3 regions of the Chryseobacterium gallinarum genome follow, and region 3 is predicted to be linked to each of the others. Evidence: riboswitches for the same ligand, from Rfam matches in the RefSeq annotation. Region 3 holds a riboswitch; each other region holds the start of a gene.
What was found. Region 3 has a riboswitch for S-adenosylmethionine ahead of OK18_RS09700 (SusC/RagA family TonB-linked outer membrane protein). Riboswitches for the same ligand answer to the same signal wherever they lie in the genome.
Positions count from the first base shown of each region.

Region 1: it holds a riboswitch for S-adenosylmethionine, as region 3 does, so the genes downstream of both, OK18_RS10390 (alpha/beta fold hydrolase) here and OK18_RS09700 (SusC/RagA family TonB-linked outer membrane protein) in region 3, are expected to answer to the same signal.
Region 2: it holds a riboswitch for S-adenosylmethionine, as region 3 does, so the genes downstream of both, OK18_RS06765 (TonB-dependent receptor plug domain-containing protein) here and OK18_RS09700 (SusC/RagA family TonB-linked outer membrane protein) in region 3, are expected to answer to the same signal.

Region 1 is NZ_CP009928.1:2,305,946-2,310,269, forward strand. Features, by position in the region: gene OK18_RS10385 (MGH1-like glycoside hydrolase domain-containing protein) at 1-2,388, opposite strand, end outside; SAM riboswitch class I at 2,577-2,684, shown strand; gene OK18_RS10390 (alpha/beta fold hydrolase) at 2,742-3,680, shown strand; gene OK18_RS10395 (ACT domain-containing protein) at 3,683-4,324, shown strand, end outside.
Region 2 is NZ_CP009928.1:1,512,114-1,516,437, reverse strand. Features, by position in the region: gene OK18_RS06770 (alpha-amylase family glycosyl hydrolase) at 1-2,485, shown strand, start outside; SAM riboswitch class I at 2,580-2,684, shown strand; gene OK18_RS06765 (TonB-dependent receptor plug domain-containing protein) at 2,774-4,324, shown strand, end outside.
Region 3 is NZ_CP009928.1:2,157,999-2,162,322, reverse strand. Features, by position in the region: gene OK18_RS09700 (SusC/RagA family TonB-linked outer membrane protein) at 1-2,295, opposite strand, end outside; SAM riboswitch class I at 2,379-2,476, opposite strand; gene OK18_RS09695 (hypothetical protein) at 2,769-4,088, opposite strand; gene OK18_RS09690 (hypothetical protein) at 4,208-4,324, opposite strand, start outside.

The sequences.
Region 1 (4,324 bases), 150 kb from region 3:
CACTTCATCCAGATTTCTTTTATCACCGCTGCCAGTGGGAAATTCTACTTTCAGGCTGTTTCCGTAATAATAATGGAAGCGTTGTAAACTTTCCACAATCAGGAAATTGATAGGAAACCAGATCGGGCCACGCCAGTTGCTGTTGCCGCCAAACATTCTGCTGTCACTTTCGGCAGGAGTATAATAGACCACATTTTCCGTACCATGCACAGAAAATACAAACGGGTTTTCCTCATAAACTTTGGACATAGCCCGTATTCCATAAGAGCTCAAAAACTCTTTCTCATCAAGCATTCTTGTTAAAACTTTTGTTAACCTGTTTTTACGGAGGATGCTCATCAGATGTTTTCTCCCTTGCCCTTCCTCATCCCAGTGAGAGACAAGCTTGGTCAGCTCGGGCTTGTTTTTTAAAATCCATTCCATACGGCTCCGGAAGTTGGGCATCTTTTCCAATAAGCGATGATCAACAATTTCTACCGCAAACAAAGGGATGAGTCCAACAATACTTCTCAGCCTTAAAGAGACACTGTCTCCATTTCCCAGTTGCAGAACATCATAGAAAAATCCGTCTTCCTCATTCCATAATCCTTTTGTTCCTTCACCCAGGTTTTCCATGGCTTCTGCGATATAAAGATAATGTTCAAAGAATTTAATAGCCATATCTTCATACACCTGGTAATACTGGGCAAGTTCCATGGCAATCCTCATCATATTGAGGGCATACATAGCCATCCAGCTGGTACCGTCTGCCTGTTCAAGGTGTTGCCCGTCCTTTAAAACCATATTTCTGTCAAAAGCTCCGATATTATCGAGGCCAAGGAAACCGCCACCAAAAATATTCTTACCGTTCTTGTCCTTCCTGTTCACCCACCAGGTGAAATTTAAAAGAAGTTTTTGGAAGACCTTTTCAAGAAATAGCAGATCAGGATTTCCATTATTTTTTTCATCTATTTTAAAAACCCGGAAACATGACCAGGCATGTACAGGAGGATTTACATCACTCATATTCCATTCATAGGCAGGAAGCTGTCCGTTGGGATGCATATACCATTCTTTGGTAAGAAGTAAAAGCTGTCCTTTTGCAAACTCAGCATCAATAATGGAAAAAGGAACACAATGAAAGGCGAGATCCCAGGTTGCGTACCAGGGATATTCCCACTTATCAGGCATAGATATAATATCCTTATTGTGAAGATGGTTCCACTCTGTATTTCTTACATATTCGTTGAAGTTTCGGGGGGCTTCAAAATTAGGATCACCTTTCAGCCACTTTCCAATATTATAATGATAGAATTGCTTATTCCAGAGAAGACCTGCAAAAGCTTGTCTCTGAACGTTCTTTTCATCTTCATCAGTGGTTTCATTTTGAATCTCACTGTAAAACTCTTCCGCTTCGGCAATTCTGGTGTTGAAAATTTCATCAAAATCTTTAAAAGGCTCGTCAACTCCGTCAGGGCAAAACCTGAAATCGAATGTTCCGGACTGTCCTGCACCAATCATTTCATCAATCAGAAAAGCAGCTTTGGTACCTCTTTTCTCAGGATTTATCGTATTGCCCTGATGAATAATAAAATCATTGATTCCATCTTTATAATAGGTGTTTTCTGTTTTAGGGGCACCATATAGTTTTGGAGTATTGGTTTCATTATCACAAAATACACTTTGTGCATTCAAATTTCGGGAATAGATCTTTTTGATTGAAATACTGTCATGATTAACATTGATACATCCGTCGTGAGAAGCATTCATTTCTGCTTTATAAGTGTTGTAACCCCATTTCCAGTTATTCCTGAACCAGGCTGTAGGAGCCAGAACAATGGGAGCATCAGATTGGCTTCTGTTGTAAACTGTAACCCTGGCCAGAATGTCATTATGATCGGCCTTACAATACTCAATGAAAATGTCAAAATATTCATTATTATCAAAAATTCCCGTATCGAATAGTTCATATTCAGGTTCCTTTTTACTGCGTCTTCCGTTTTCAGTAAGGAGATCATCATAAGGAAATGCATTGATAGGGTATTTATACACCATTTTCATATAGCTATGCGTAGGTGTATTATCCAGGTAATAAAAAATTTCTTTGATATCCTCCCCATGGTTACCTTGGGGATTGCTCAACCCAAAGAAACGTTCTTTGACCATTTTGTCTTTCTTATTCCAGAATGAAAAGGCAAAACATAAAAGTTGTCTTGTATCAGAAATTCCGGCAATACCTTCTTCTCCCCACCGGTATGCATAGCTTTCCGCATTATTATGATTGGTATAATTCCAGGCATTTCCGTTGGGACTATAATCTTCCCGTACATTTCCCCATTGCCGGTTGCTTACATAAGGTCCCCAGTTTTTCCAATTGGTATCTTGTAATCTTTCTTTTTCGGCAGTCATATATCATCATTTTCCATACGAAGTTAGTTTTTTTGGAAAATAATTCCAATTCTTTTCATCTGAAGAATTATTAATATGCACTTGGAATACTTGTATTTAAGGCATTTTTTAAATATTAAATTATTTTTTTTTTTGAAATTCAAAGAAAAGAATTACCTTTGCACCATTCGTTCATTCAAATATTGAAAATGTTATCAAGAAAGGTTGAGGGATTAGACCCTATGAAACCTTAGCAACCCTTTGTGAAAGCAAAGAAGGTGCTACGTTCTACCAAAACTATTTTGGACAGATAACTTACTGAAGTTCTTTCAGCCATTTCCTGTGGCATTTTCAATTGTATTAAAATAATAGAATTGAAAACAGAACTAAACTATATTAATCTTTCGTATCAAACCAATTCCAATAAGGAATATAATATCCCGTTGAGTTATGAGCTTTTCGGGAAAGACCTGTTTACTGCCCCCATTATTTTGATTAACCATGCCCTTACCGGAAATTCCAATGTTTCAGGAGAAAAAGGATGGTGGAAGCAATTGATCGGAGAAAATCAGGTGATAGATACCCAAAAATACACTGTTCTGTGTTTTAATATTCCCGGAAACGGTTACGATCATTTTTTAATTGAAAATTATGAAGATTTCACTCCTTCAGATATCGCCGGTATATTTCTGAAAGGGCTGGAAGCACTGCATATCAAAAACGTGTATGCCATTATTGGAGGCTCCTTAGGAGGAGGAATTGCCTGGGAGATGCTTGCCAAGCAACCCGAACTGGCCGAAATTTTTATTCCCATAGCCTGCGATCACAGAACCCACGACTGGCTCCATGCACAATGTCTGGTTCAGAAATTTTTATTAAATGATAAAGATGAGCCATTACAAAAAGCAAGAATTCATGCCATGTTGTGTTACAGAACTCCACAATCACTTAACGACAGATTTCAAAATAAATACAATCAGGAAAAAGAAAGGTTAGAATCAGAAGACTGGCTTATTTATCATGGTAATGCTTTAAACGAAAGATTTAGTTTAAAAGCCTATAAACTGATGAATCATTTACTGATGAATATTAATACTGATGAATCAGCATTGGAGAAAATACAAGCACGAATGCACATGATCTCCGTTGATACCGATCTATTCTTTCCCGCTTCTGAAATACGGATGTGTTTTGAAAATCTAAAAAGGAAAAAAAAGAATATTTCTTATCACGAGATCCAATCTGTACATGGGCATGATGCCTTCCTAATGGAATATCAACAATTAAACAATATCATAAAAAACATTTTATAGTAATGAAAAATGCTAACGAAATAAAATTTTTGAAGAACAGATCAATCATCAAATTTGAAGGAGAAGATTTTTTAGGCGAAATTGGAATTGACGGACGAATTTTTAAAGCGCTGACCCTGGCGCGCATCAGTGTAGGCGTAATTTCTCAGCAGGCCATAGAAAACGGAATTTCCATATTAGTACATGAAAATGATGCAGAGAAAGCTGTAACGTGCCTTATTGATGAATTTGAAGAAGAAAGAAAATCAGGTAAAGTATCCCAGATATATAGTATTAATAATGTTTCTGTTATTGGTTTTGTAGCAGAAGACTTCAATAAAGTATTTGCCGAACTGGCCAGAAATAACGTTTTTCCGTTGCTTTTAAATCAAGTGGCCGGTGAAAATAGAGTAAATATCGTTGTTACATCATCGCAGGATGAGAAAACTAAAAATATTATAGAATCCGAAATTTTCAAAAAACCGAAAACTGTTCATCTGGCAATCATTGGACATGGAAACGTTGGAAAAACACTCATAGAACAGGTGCTGGAATCTTCGGATGAAATTAAAAAACGTAAAAATATAGACCTTAAGGTAGTGGCTGTAGCCAATTCAAAGAAAATAGCTTTCAATAAAAAAGGGTTTGATACCCAATGGAATGAT
Region 2 (4,324 bases), 650 kb from region 3:
CTTATTAAAAGATAAAAGTGGATCCCATCAGACATCACCCGATATTTTTGTTAATGTGGGAGTATTAAGTTTAAATCTGACAAACCCTGCAGCCAATAGCCTGACATCTGTTCCGGCAGGAAGCATTATCAATATTACAGCCACAACGAATGTGGATGCTACCTTCCAGCTAAAAGCCAATGGAACAGTGGTACATTCTACTACAGCTGCCTCATCGTCATATTCTTATCAATATACTGTTACACAGGATGCTAATATGGAGCTTAAGGCTATACAAGGTTCTGATACTAAAACAGCTTCTTTTATATTACAGCTTCCCAGAAATGTAATCTCAGAATCTATTCCCGGTTGGATCAGGCAGGGAATTAATTACCATCCAACAGATCAGACAAAGGTAGGGTTGGCTTTATATGCTCCAAACAAAAACTTTGTACATGTAATAGGAAGTTTTAATAACTGGGCTGTAGACGATGCTTATTTAATGAAGAAAGATACCACAAACCCCGATCTTTACTGGATTGAGCTTAGTGGGCTCACTCCCCAGCAATTATATTCATTTCAATACAGAACAAATGATTTAAGAAAAGTAGCAGATCCTTACTCACCACAGATTTTATCCTCTTATGATGATCCTTCGATCTCTGCCGCAACATATCCGAATTTGCCTGCATTTCCGGCAGGACAGGATTTTGAAGTTTCTACGTTTGCAACCGGGCAATCTCCCTATAACTGGCAGGTGACTAATTTTCAAAGGCCTGCCAAAGAAAATTTAGTAATCTATGAATTGCTGTTGAGAGACTTTACCCAGGAAAAAAACTGGCAATCTCTGATTAATAAAATTTCTTATTTAAAAAGTCTAAATATTAATGCGATAGAACTGCTTCCCATTATGGAGTTTGACGGTAACCTTTCCTGGGGATATAATACATCGTTTCATTATGCCCTGGATAAGGCTTATGGAACCCCGGAGAAATTTAAAGAATTCGTGGATTTGTGCCATCAAAACGGAATTGCAGTAATCCTGGATATCGCGCTGAATCATGCAACAGGCCGTTCACCTTTGGTTAGGCTTTGGAATGTAGATCCGGATGGAGACGGTTATGGAGATGTAGCCCAGAATAATCCTTATTTTAACCAGGTTCCGAAGCATTCATATAATGTATTTAACGATTTCAATCATTCAAGCCCTTCCACTCAGTATTATGTGGAAAGATGCCTTCAGCAGTGGCTGACAGAGTATCATATTGACGGTTTCCGTTGGGATTTGACGAAAGGATTCACCCAAAACTGTTCTGAGAATGATGAAGCCTGTACCAATGCCTATCAACAGGACAGAGTGGATATTATGAAACATTATGCAGATAAACAATGGGCTATTGATCCTAATTCTTACATGATATTTGAACATCTGGGAACGGATGCCGAAGAACAGCAATGGGCCAATTACAGAGTGGCGGAAGGCAAGGGCGTTCTCCTTTGGAATAAACAGACGGAGCCTTACAATCAAAATACGATGGGCTATAAGGAAAACAGCAACTATGACAGGATGAATCATGCATTGCATGGATTTACCAATATGCATGCTGTAGGCTATGGAGAAAGCCATGATGAAGAAAGGCTGATGTTTAAAAACCTTACCTATGGAGCTGTCAATGGAAGCTATAATGTTAAAAACCTGAATACGGCTCTTGAGAGAATGAAAACTTTTGGAGCTGCATTTTTTACCATTCCGGGCCCGAAAATGATCTGGCAGTTCGGAGAGCTGGGGTATGAGTTTAGTATTAACAGATGTACCAATGGTACCATCAGTACTGGATGCAGAACCGATGAAAAACCTGTTGCTTTTGCTTTAGGGTATGATACAGATATGAACAGAAAGGCGGTATATGACACCTGGGCAAAAATCATTAATCTCAGAAATACCAACGGGATCTTTACAACAAAAACATACAGTATAGAATCAAATAACCTGGCGAATGATCCTGATGGCCTCATTACAAGAATATACCTTTATGACAATACCCTCAATGGAATGAAAAATGTAGTGGTTCTGGCTAACTTTACCACTTCCGTGCAAAATGTAGTTCCATATTTTCCGTATACAGGTCAATGGCAGAACCTTATGGATAATTCGGTTTTGAATATTGCCTCAACCACCGCTCCGATAGCATTACTTCCGGGTGAATTCAGGATCTTCGGAAATTATGCAGGAGCTCTGTCAACCGATGATATAAACGCATCCCACAAATTATCTCTTCAAATAGCAGATAATCCGGTAAAAAATGGTGTTGCAAAACTCATTTACAGCAAAGCCAGAAATGGTGAAATAACCATTTCTGATATGAACGGAAAGAGAATCGGATCTTTTAAATTATTGAATGAAAGCGGAACCCACGAATTGAAAGTCCATTATCCGGCCGGGACCTATTTTATTCATCTGAAGTCGGATACAGGGATAGCCATTCAGAAAATGATCATAAGATAAACAGAAATCAGCATTATATAAAAATAAAAGGTAAATGAGCACACCTGCATATTTACCTTTTGCATATTAGAAAAAATAGTCTACTTTTGCAGTAGATTTATCAAGAAAGGTGGAGGGATTTGGCCCAATGAAACCTTAGCAACCGACATGATTCCAGAAGTGTAAAGGTGCTAATTCCAACCCGAGGGGAAGATAAGTGAAGTCAATATTCTGATGTGAATTCCATTTCTTGATGTCTTGTATATCTGCGGGGTCGAACCGCAGGAATATTTTAATTGGCAAGAACAAATGAAAAAATTAAGTATAGCAGTGTTACTGTTGGGAACCATTATCGTTACAGCCCAGGAACAGGAGGAAAAAGGAAAACAAATCGAGGATATTATTATTGTCGGAAACAGGAATGCCAAAAGAACAAAATTGGAAACACCCGTTCCGGTAGATGTCATCAATATTGAAAAAATACAGAAGGCCTCTCCCCAGGTTACTGTTCAGGATCTTCTGAATTATGTAATTCCATCATTCAATTCTGTAAGGCAGTCGGCATCGGACGGGACGGAACATATTGATCCTGTTACCTTAAGGGGAATGGGGCCTGACCAGGTGCTGGTACTGGTTAATGGAAAAAGAAGGCATACGACTTCTTTAGTGAATTACCAGAATACCGTAGGGAACGGTTCCGTAGGAACAGATCTGAGCACGGTTCCGGTGATCGCCATAGACAGGATAGAAGTCTTAAGAGACGGTGCCGCAGCACAATATGGTTCAGATGCTATTGCGGGGGTTATCAATATTATTCTTAAAAAGAATCAAGGCGCTACAGCGAGCATTACTTATGGGCTCAGCGGTAGAAATGATGGGGATACCTATCAGGCAGGAGCAAATTACGGCGCCTCTTTAGGAAAAAAAGACGGTTATATCAATCTGTCATTACAGGTAAGCCACAGAGGGAAAACAACAAGAACTCAAAATCATGATCTGGATATTTTCGGAGATAATTTTGCATACCCGTTTGCAGATGATCCGGATGCAGCCAGAGCAGCAGATGATGAGGAAATAAGAAAAAGAGGGTTAATCCGCGATGATTTCAATTTTCAGATCGGAGATGCCCAGATCAGGCAGGGACAGCTTTTTTTTAATTCAGAATATCCTTTTAATGAAAACTTTAAACTTTATTCCTTCGGAGGGTTCAGTATCAAAGAAGGAAAAGGTTTTGGTTTCAGAAGACTTCCCAGTGAAACATTCAATGTGGTTTCTTCAATCTATCCAAACGGCTTCCAGGCAACCCTCGGATCCCATGTGTATGATGTTTCTTATGCAGTAGGTGCAAAATATACAATCAATAATTGGTTGATTGATCTTAGCAATACCTTTGGCAGCAATACCTTTAATTATAACGTAAGCAATACCAATAATGCTTCACTGGGAGTAAAATCCCCAACCCGTTTTTATGCAGGAGCACATAGTTTTCTGCAAAATACGGTTAACCTGGATGTTTCTAAAAGTCTGAACAGATTTAATATTGCATTTGGTGGTGAATTCAGGTTTGAACAATACCAGATCAAAGAGGGGGACGAAGCATCTTACACCCAGTACGATATCAATGGAAATATTGCAACTCAGGGATCAACTGTAATAGGAGCAGGTGGCTCCCAGTCTTTTATAGGATTCTCACCTCAGAATGCCTTGAAAAAAGACAGACATTCCACGGCTGTATATGCTGATGTATCATATGATCTGGATAAAAAGCTGAATATTGATGTGGCAGCACGATTTGAAAATTATTCCGACTTTGGCAATACCCTGAACGGAAAATTGGCTGTACGATATGAATTTGTTCCG
Region 3 (4,324 bases):
ACCTTCCTGCAGTAATTTGGTTCCCGTTACGATAGAACCTTTCGGAAGCCTGGTAACCTTATTACTCAGAGTACTCAGGTTAATATCCAGGTCCCACTGAAAATCATCTTTCTTAACGGGAGTTGTGAATAATGAAAATTCAAAACCTGTATTTTGTATGGTCCCAATATTGGCAGGAAAATCACTGATCCCCAATGACGGGGCAACCGGCATATTAAATAACAGATCCTGGCTTTGTCTTTTAAAATATTCAATATTTCCTTTAATCCTGTTTTTAAGAATTCCAAACTCCAGTCCGACATTCAAATTTAAGTTGGTTTCCCACTTCACATTAGCTGTAGCTGCTTTTTCTAAAACAGTTCCTGCTTCACCCAGGTTATTATAAAACCTGTACAATTCCTGGTAAGCATAATAAAGAGGTGAGCCATTAGGGCGTAACAACTTATCGTTACCCTGTCCTCCATAGCTTGCACGGAGTGTCAGTTGATTAAATACATTCAGGTTTTTAATCAGCTCTTCATTTGAAATTTTCCATGAACCTCCTACAGACCAGAATTTCCCCCATCTGTTATCCGGAGAAAATCTTGAAGATCCGTCCGCCCTTCCTGAAAAGGATAAGAAATACGTATTATTAAAATCATATTCCACCTTTCCCAGGAAACTCAGGAGGCTTACCTTATCACTATTCCCGCTGAAGCTTCCCAATAAAGCAGCTCCATCTGGCTCATAATAATAAGGCAGGGAGAACTGAGTTCTGCTACCGGAAATTGTCTGATAATCATATTTATAAAATTCCTGCCCTCCTAAAACATTAAAATGATGCTTACCCCATTTCTTATCAAAAGTTAAAATATTACTGGTAGTATATGACAACGTCCTGCTGTTGGATTTCGTTACAGAACCGTTTGTTTCACTTCCTTGTCCGATAAGCGGATTAGAATAATAATGTCCGTTGTAATTAACCAGATCAACGGAAAAACTTGATCTGAACTTCAGCTCCGGCAGGAAGGTAAAATCCAGAAACCCTTTTCCTGAAAAGTTGTCTTCTTTATTTTCATTCTTATCAAGAGGCAAGGTAGCAGCAGCATTTTGATTCTGGAGAGCACTTGTAGGCCTGTACTTTCCAAAATCATAAATTCTGTTTCCTGCAGCATCCAACACATACGATCCATCAGGATTTCTTTCATAATAAGGATAGAAAGAAGGGATTACCCTTGCCGCCTGGATGATGTTACTGGATTTTGAATCTGATGAAGGTGGAGCTTGCTGAATGCTATTGGTATAGCTCAAATTCACCCCTACATTCAACCATTTTTTAACTTCTGAGTTGAGTTTTAATCTGGTATTATATCTCTTAAACCCGGATTCAATCGCCATTCCTTTATCATCCAGATACCCCAGTGAAAAGAAATAGTTACTTTTTTCGCTTCCGCCACTAATATCAAGATCCACCTGATTCCTGGAAGCTACTCTTTGCAAAATATCCCGCCAGTCGTCATTCCATAAAGCTTTTGCGCCGGGCAACAATTTCCCGTCTGTACCTACAGGTTTAGGATAACCGGCCCCGTAAGGATTAATAGAAAGCCCTGCACCTGAAACTATATTATCAGTGGCCATTTGTGCAGCCTGCTGTGCTGATACTTTACCTGATTGATAGCCGTTCCTCATCGCTTCCCAGTAAAGTTCAAAATATTGATCCGTACTTACCTGTTGATAATCTTTCACTGCTCTGCCGGAGAATCCCTGGCTGATATTAAAATTCACCCTGGCCTCGCCTTTTTTACCGGATTTCGTGGTAATGATAATAATCCCGTTGGCTCCTCTTGAACCATACAAGGCACTTGCTGTAGCATCTTTCAATACACTGATGGATTCAATATCATTGGGGCTGATGGCGTTCAGGTTTCCGTCAAAAGGAATTCCATCTACTACGTAAAGAGGATCACTGGAGGCACTGATGGAGCCAATCCCCCTGATCCGGATTGTAGATGTGGCTCCGGGCTGTCCGGAAGAACTTGTTGTCTGGATTCCCGGTACCTGGCCTTCCAGCGCTTTGGTGATATTGGTGACGGGCCTGTTGTTGATTTTATCACTGGAAATAGTTGCTACAGAACCTGTATAGCTTGTTCTTTTTGCTTTTCCATAAGCAACTACTACAACTTCATCAATCTCCTTTTCATGAAGAGTATCTTTTTTAGGTCCCGAACTCTGTCCATTAATCCCGGTAACTCCTAAGAAAAATACCGCCACTGATGGGATCCAAATTGTATAATTAATTAATTTTTCTCTAATCATAATCAATTTTATTTACCATATATAAAAATTTTGCCCTTTGCAGAATAATCAGCAAAGGGCATCGAAATATACGATAAACCAAATGCTTATTTTCCCTTTAAAAGGCTGAATGTAACACCTTACATAACGCAGGTTGTTAAGACTTCACAGGGTCAGTTCCCTCCATCTTTCTTTATAAGCCGATCGAAATATAGTTGCAAAGCTATAAATATTTAGTCTACAAAACAAGTAGACTTATTATTTTTCATGTTAAATTTTTAAAAATTAACTTAATTTTATAACAAACGCCACTAAAATAAGCAGTTACGAAATTTACAATTTTAGCAAATATGACAAATATCATTATAGATTACTCAAAATCACAAAGAGAAAAAAAATGACACCTGAGTGCCATTTATCGGATATAATTATTTAAATAATTGAAAAGTATTGTCCTACAGCTTCATTGATCGTTGATTAATGCAAATAACATCCTATCTGGTGTAATCAACTGCGATACTGAATATATTACAGAACATCCTCGCATTAGAGCTTTCCGAACAACCCGCTCCTTCATTGTAAAATTTATCAGTAGATTCATAATTATAAAATAAATTAACATCAGTATAGACCAGTAAATTATCATCCAGAGTTGCAGCCGCTTTACCGGCACTGTCTTTCATAAATACCCTGGCAGTAGCAGGATATTGTGTGATCCGTCCCATATAGCGGTTGGTTTGTAGCCTGGTATTTTCAGGAAGGTTACCAAATATCCCTGTATTTGGCCCCTGTGAGCCTGTCGTATAAAAGGAACCCGGTCTTTGACTGTTAATATATTGTGCTGTATATCCTAAATTCAGCTTATTGATAGGAGTAAGGCTTTGGTGTTCTGCGTCAATAATAAAAAACTTTTTCTTTTCCTGGATTTTTTGCCTCAGAACAGCAATAGCCTGGTCAGAAAAGTAGCTGGTGTATACATAACCAATCCAGATAATGTCCGCATTATCTATTGCCTGAGCCAATTCAGCAGGAGTGGCAGTCCGTATATTGATTGTATTAAAAATAAAGTTGGAAATTACCACCCTTCCATTGGGTCCGAAATTACTGGGATTGTTAAGCTTAGATCTGGCTACAGATGAATATCTCCCATGAGAATCTGTGGATAAAGTCCCGTTCCAGGCGTCAGGAATGATCGAAAGTATTTTCACTACCCTTTCGGACGGCAGGTTCGTTACTGTAACAGCGAAAGTACAGCTTTCATTGCCCGCCGGCATAACAATAGAGTATGTGTAGGTTCCTGCCTGTAGCAGAGTCCCTTCAGCAGAAAGGGTAACATATTGTTCCCCCGTATTTTCAAAATACCCTTCTGCGTTAAAACTAATTCCATTGACTGTATCAGTATTAATTTTATACTTACCAGGCTTACTCACTGTCACCTTAATCCTTACGGAACCTACAGCGGGCGAACCTGCATAAAAATTTCCATTGACAACAGGTTCACAATTGATAGTATACACTGCTGCATTGCCCTGACATAGGTTTATCCATTCTACACTATTCCAGAATTCCAGGCAATTCACCGTTTTATTATAGATCACCATACCCTCTGCCTCTATGTTAGGGGTATCCGGGGAAAGAAGGGAGTCCCTTTGGGAAGTTGTCAGGCGTGGTGGAAGAAACCCTTTATCATTAGAAAAAACATCCAGCGCCGATTTAGGATGTGGATTAGCAATATTTATCCCTACTTGTGCATGTAAGAATAAAAAAGAAGCCAGGAAAGCTACTAAGCTTAATAGTTTTTGTTTGTTCATCATCTTAATGTTTAAATTATTGTTATAAAATAAGTGTACACAGAATCATAAGGTTATGAATCTGAATATAATTGTTTTTATGTGTGAATTCTAAGCCGTGGAGCTATACCTACTGCAGCATTTTAAAGAAACATTTTTTTCCATTTCGCTACAGTATTTCTACTTGTTTTAAACTGATTTGCCGTTTGGGTATTGTTATAGCCATTTTTCTTCTGAAACTCAAGAATCTCCATAATGGT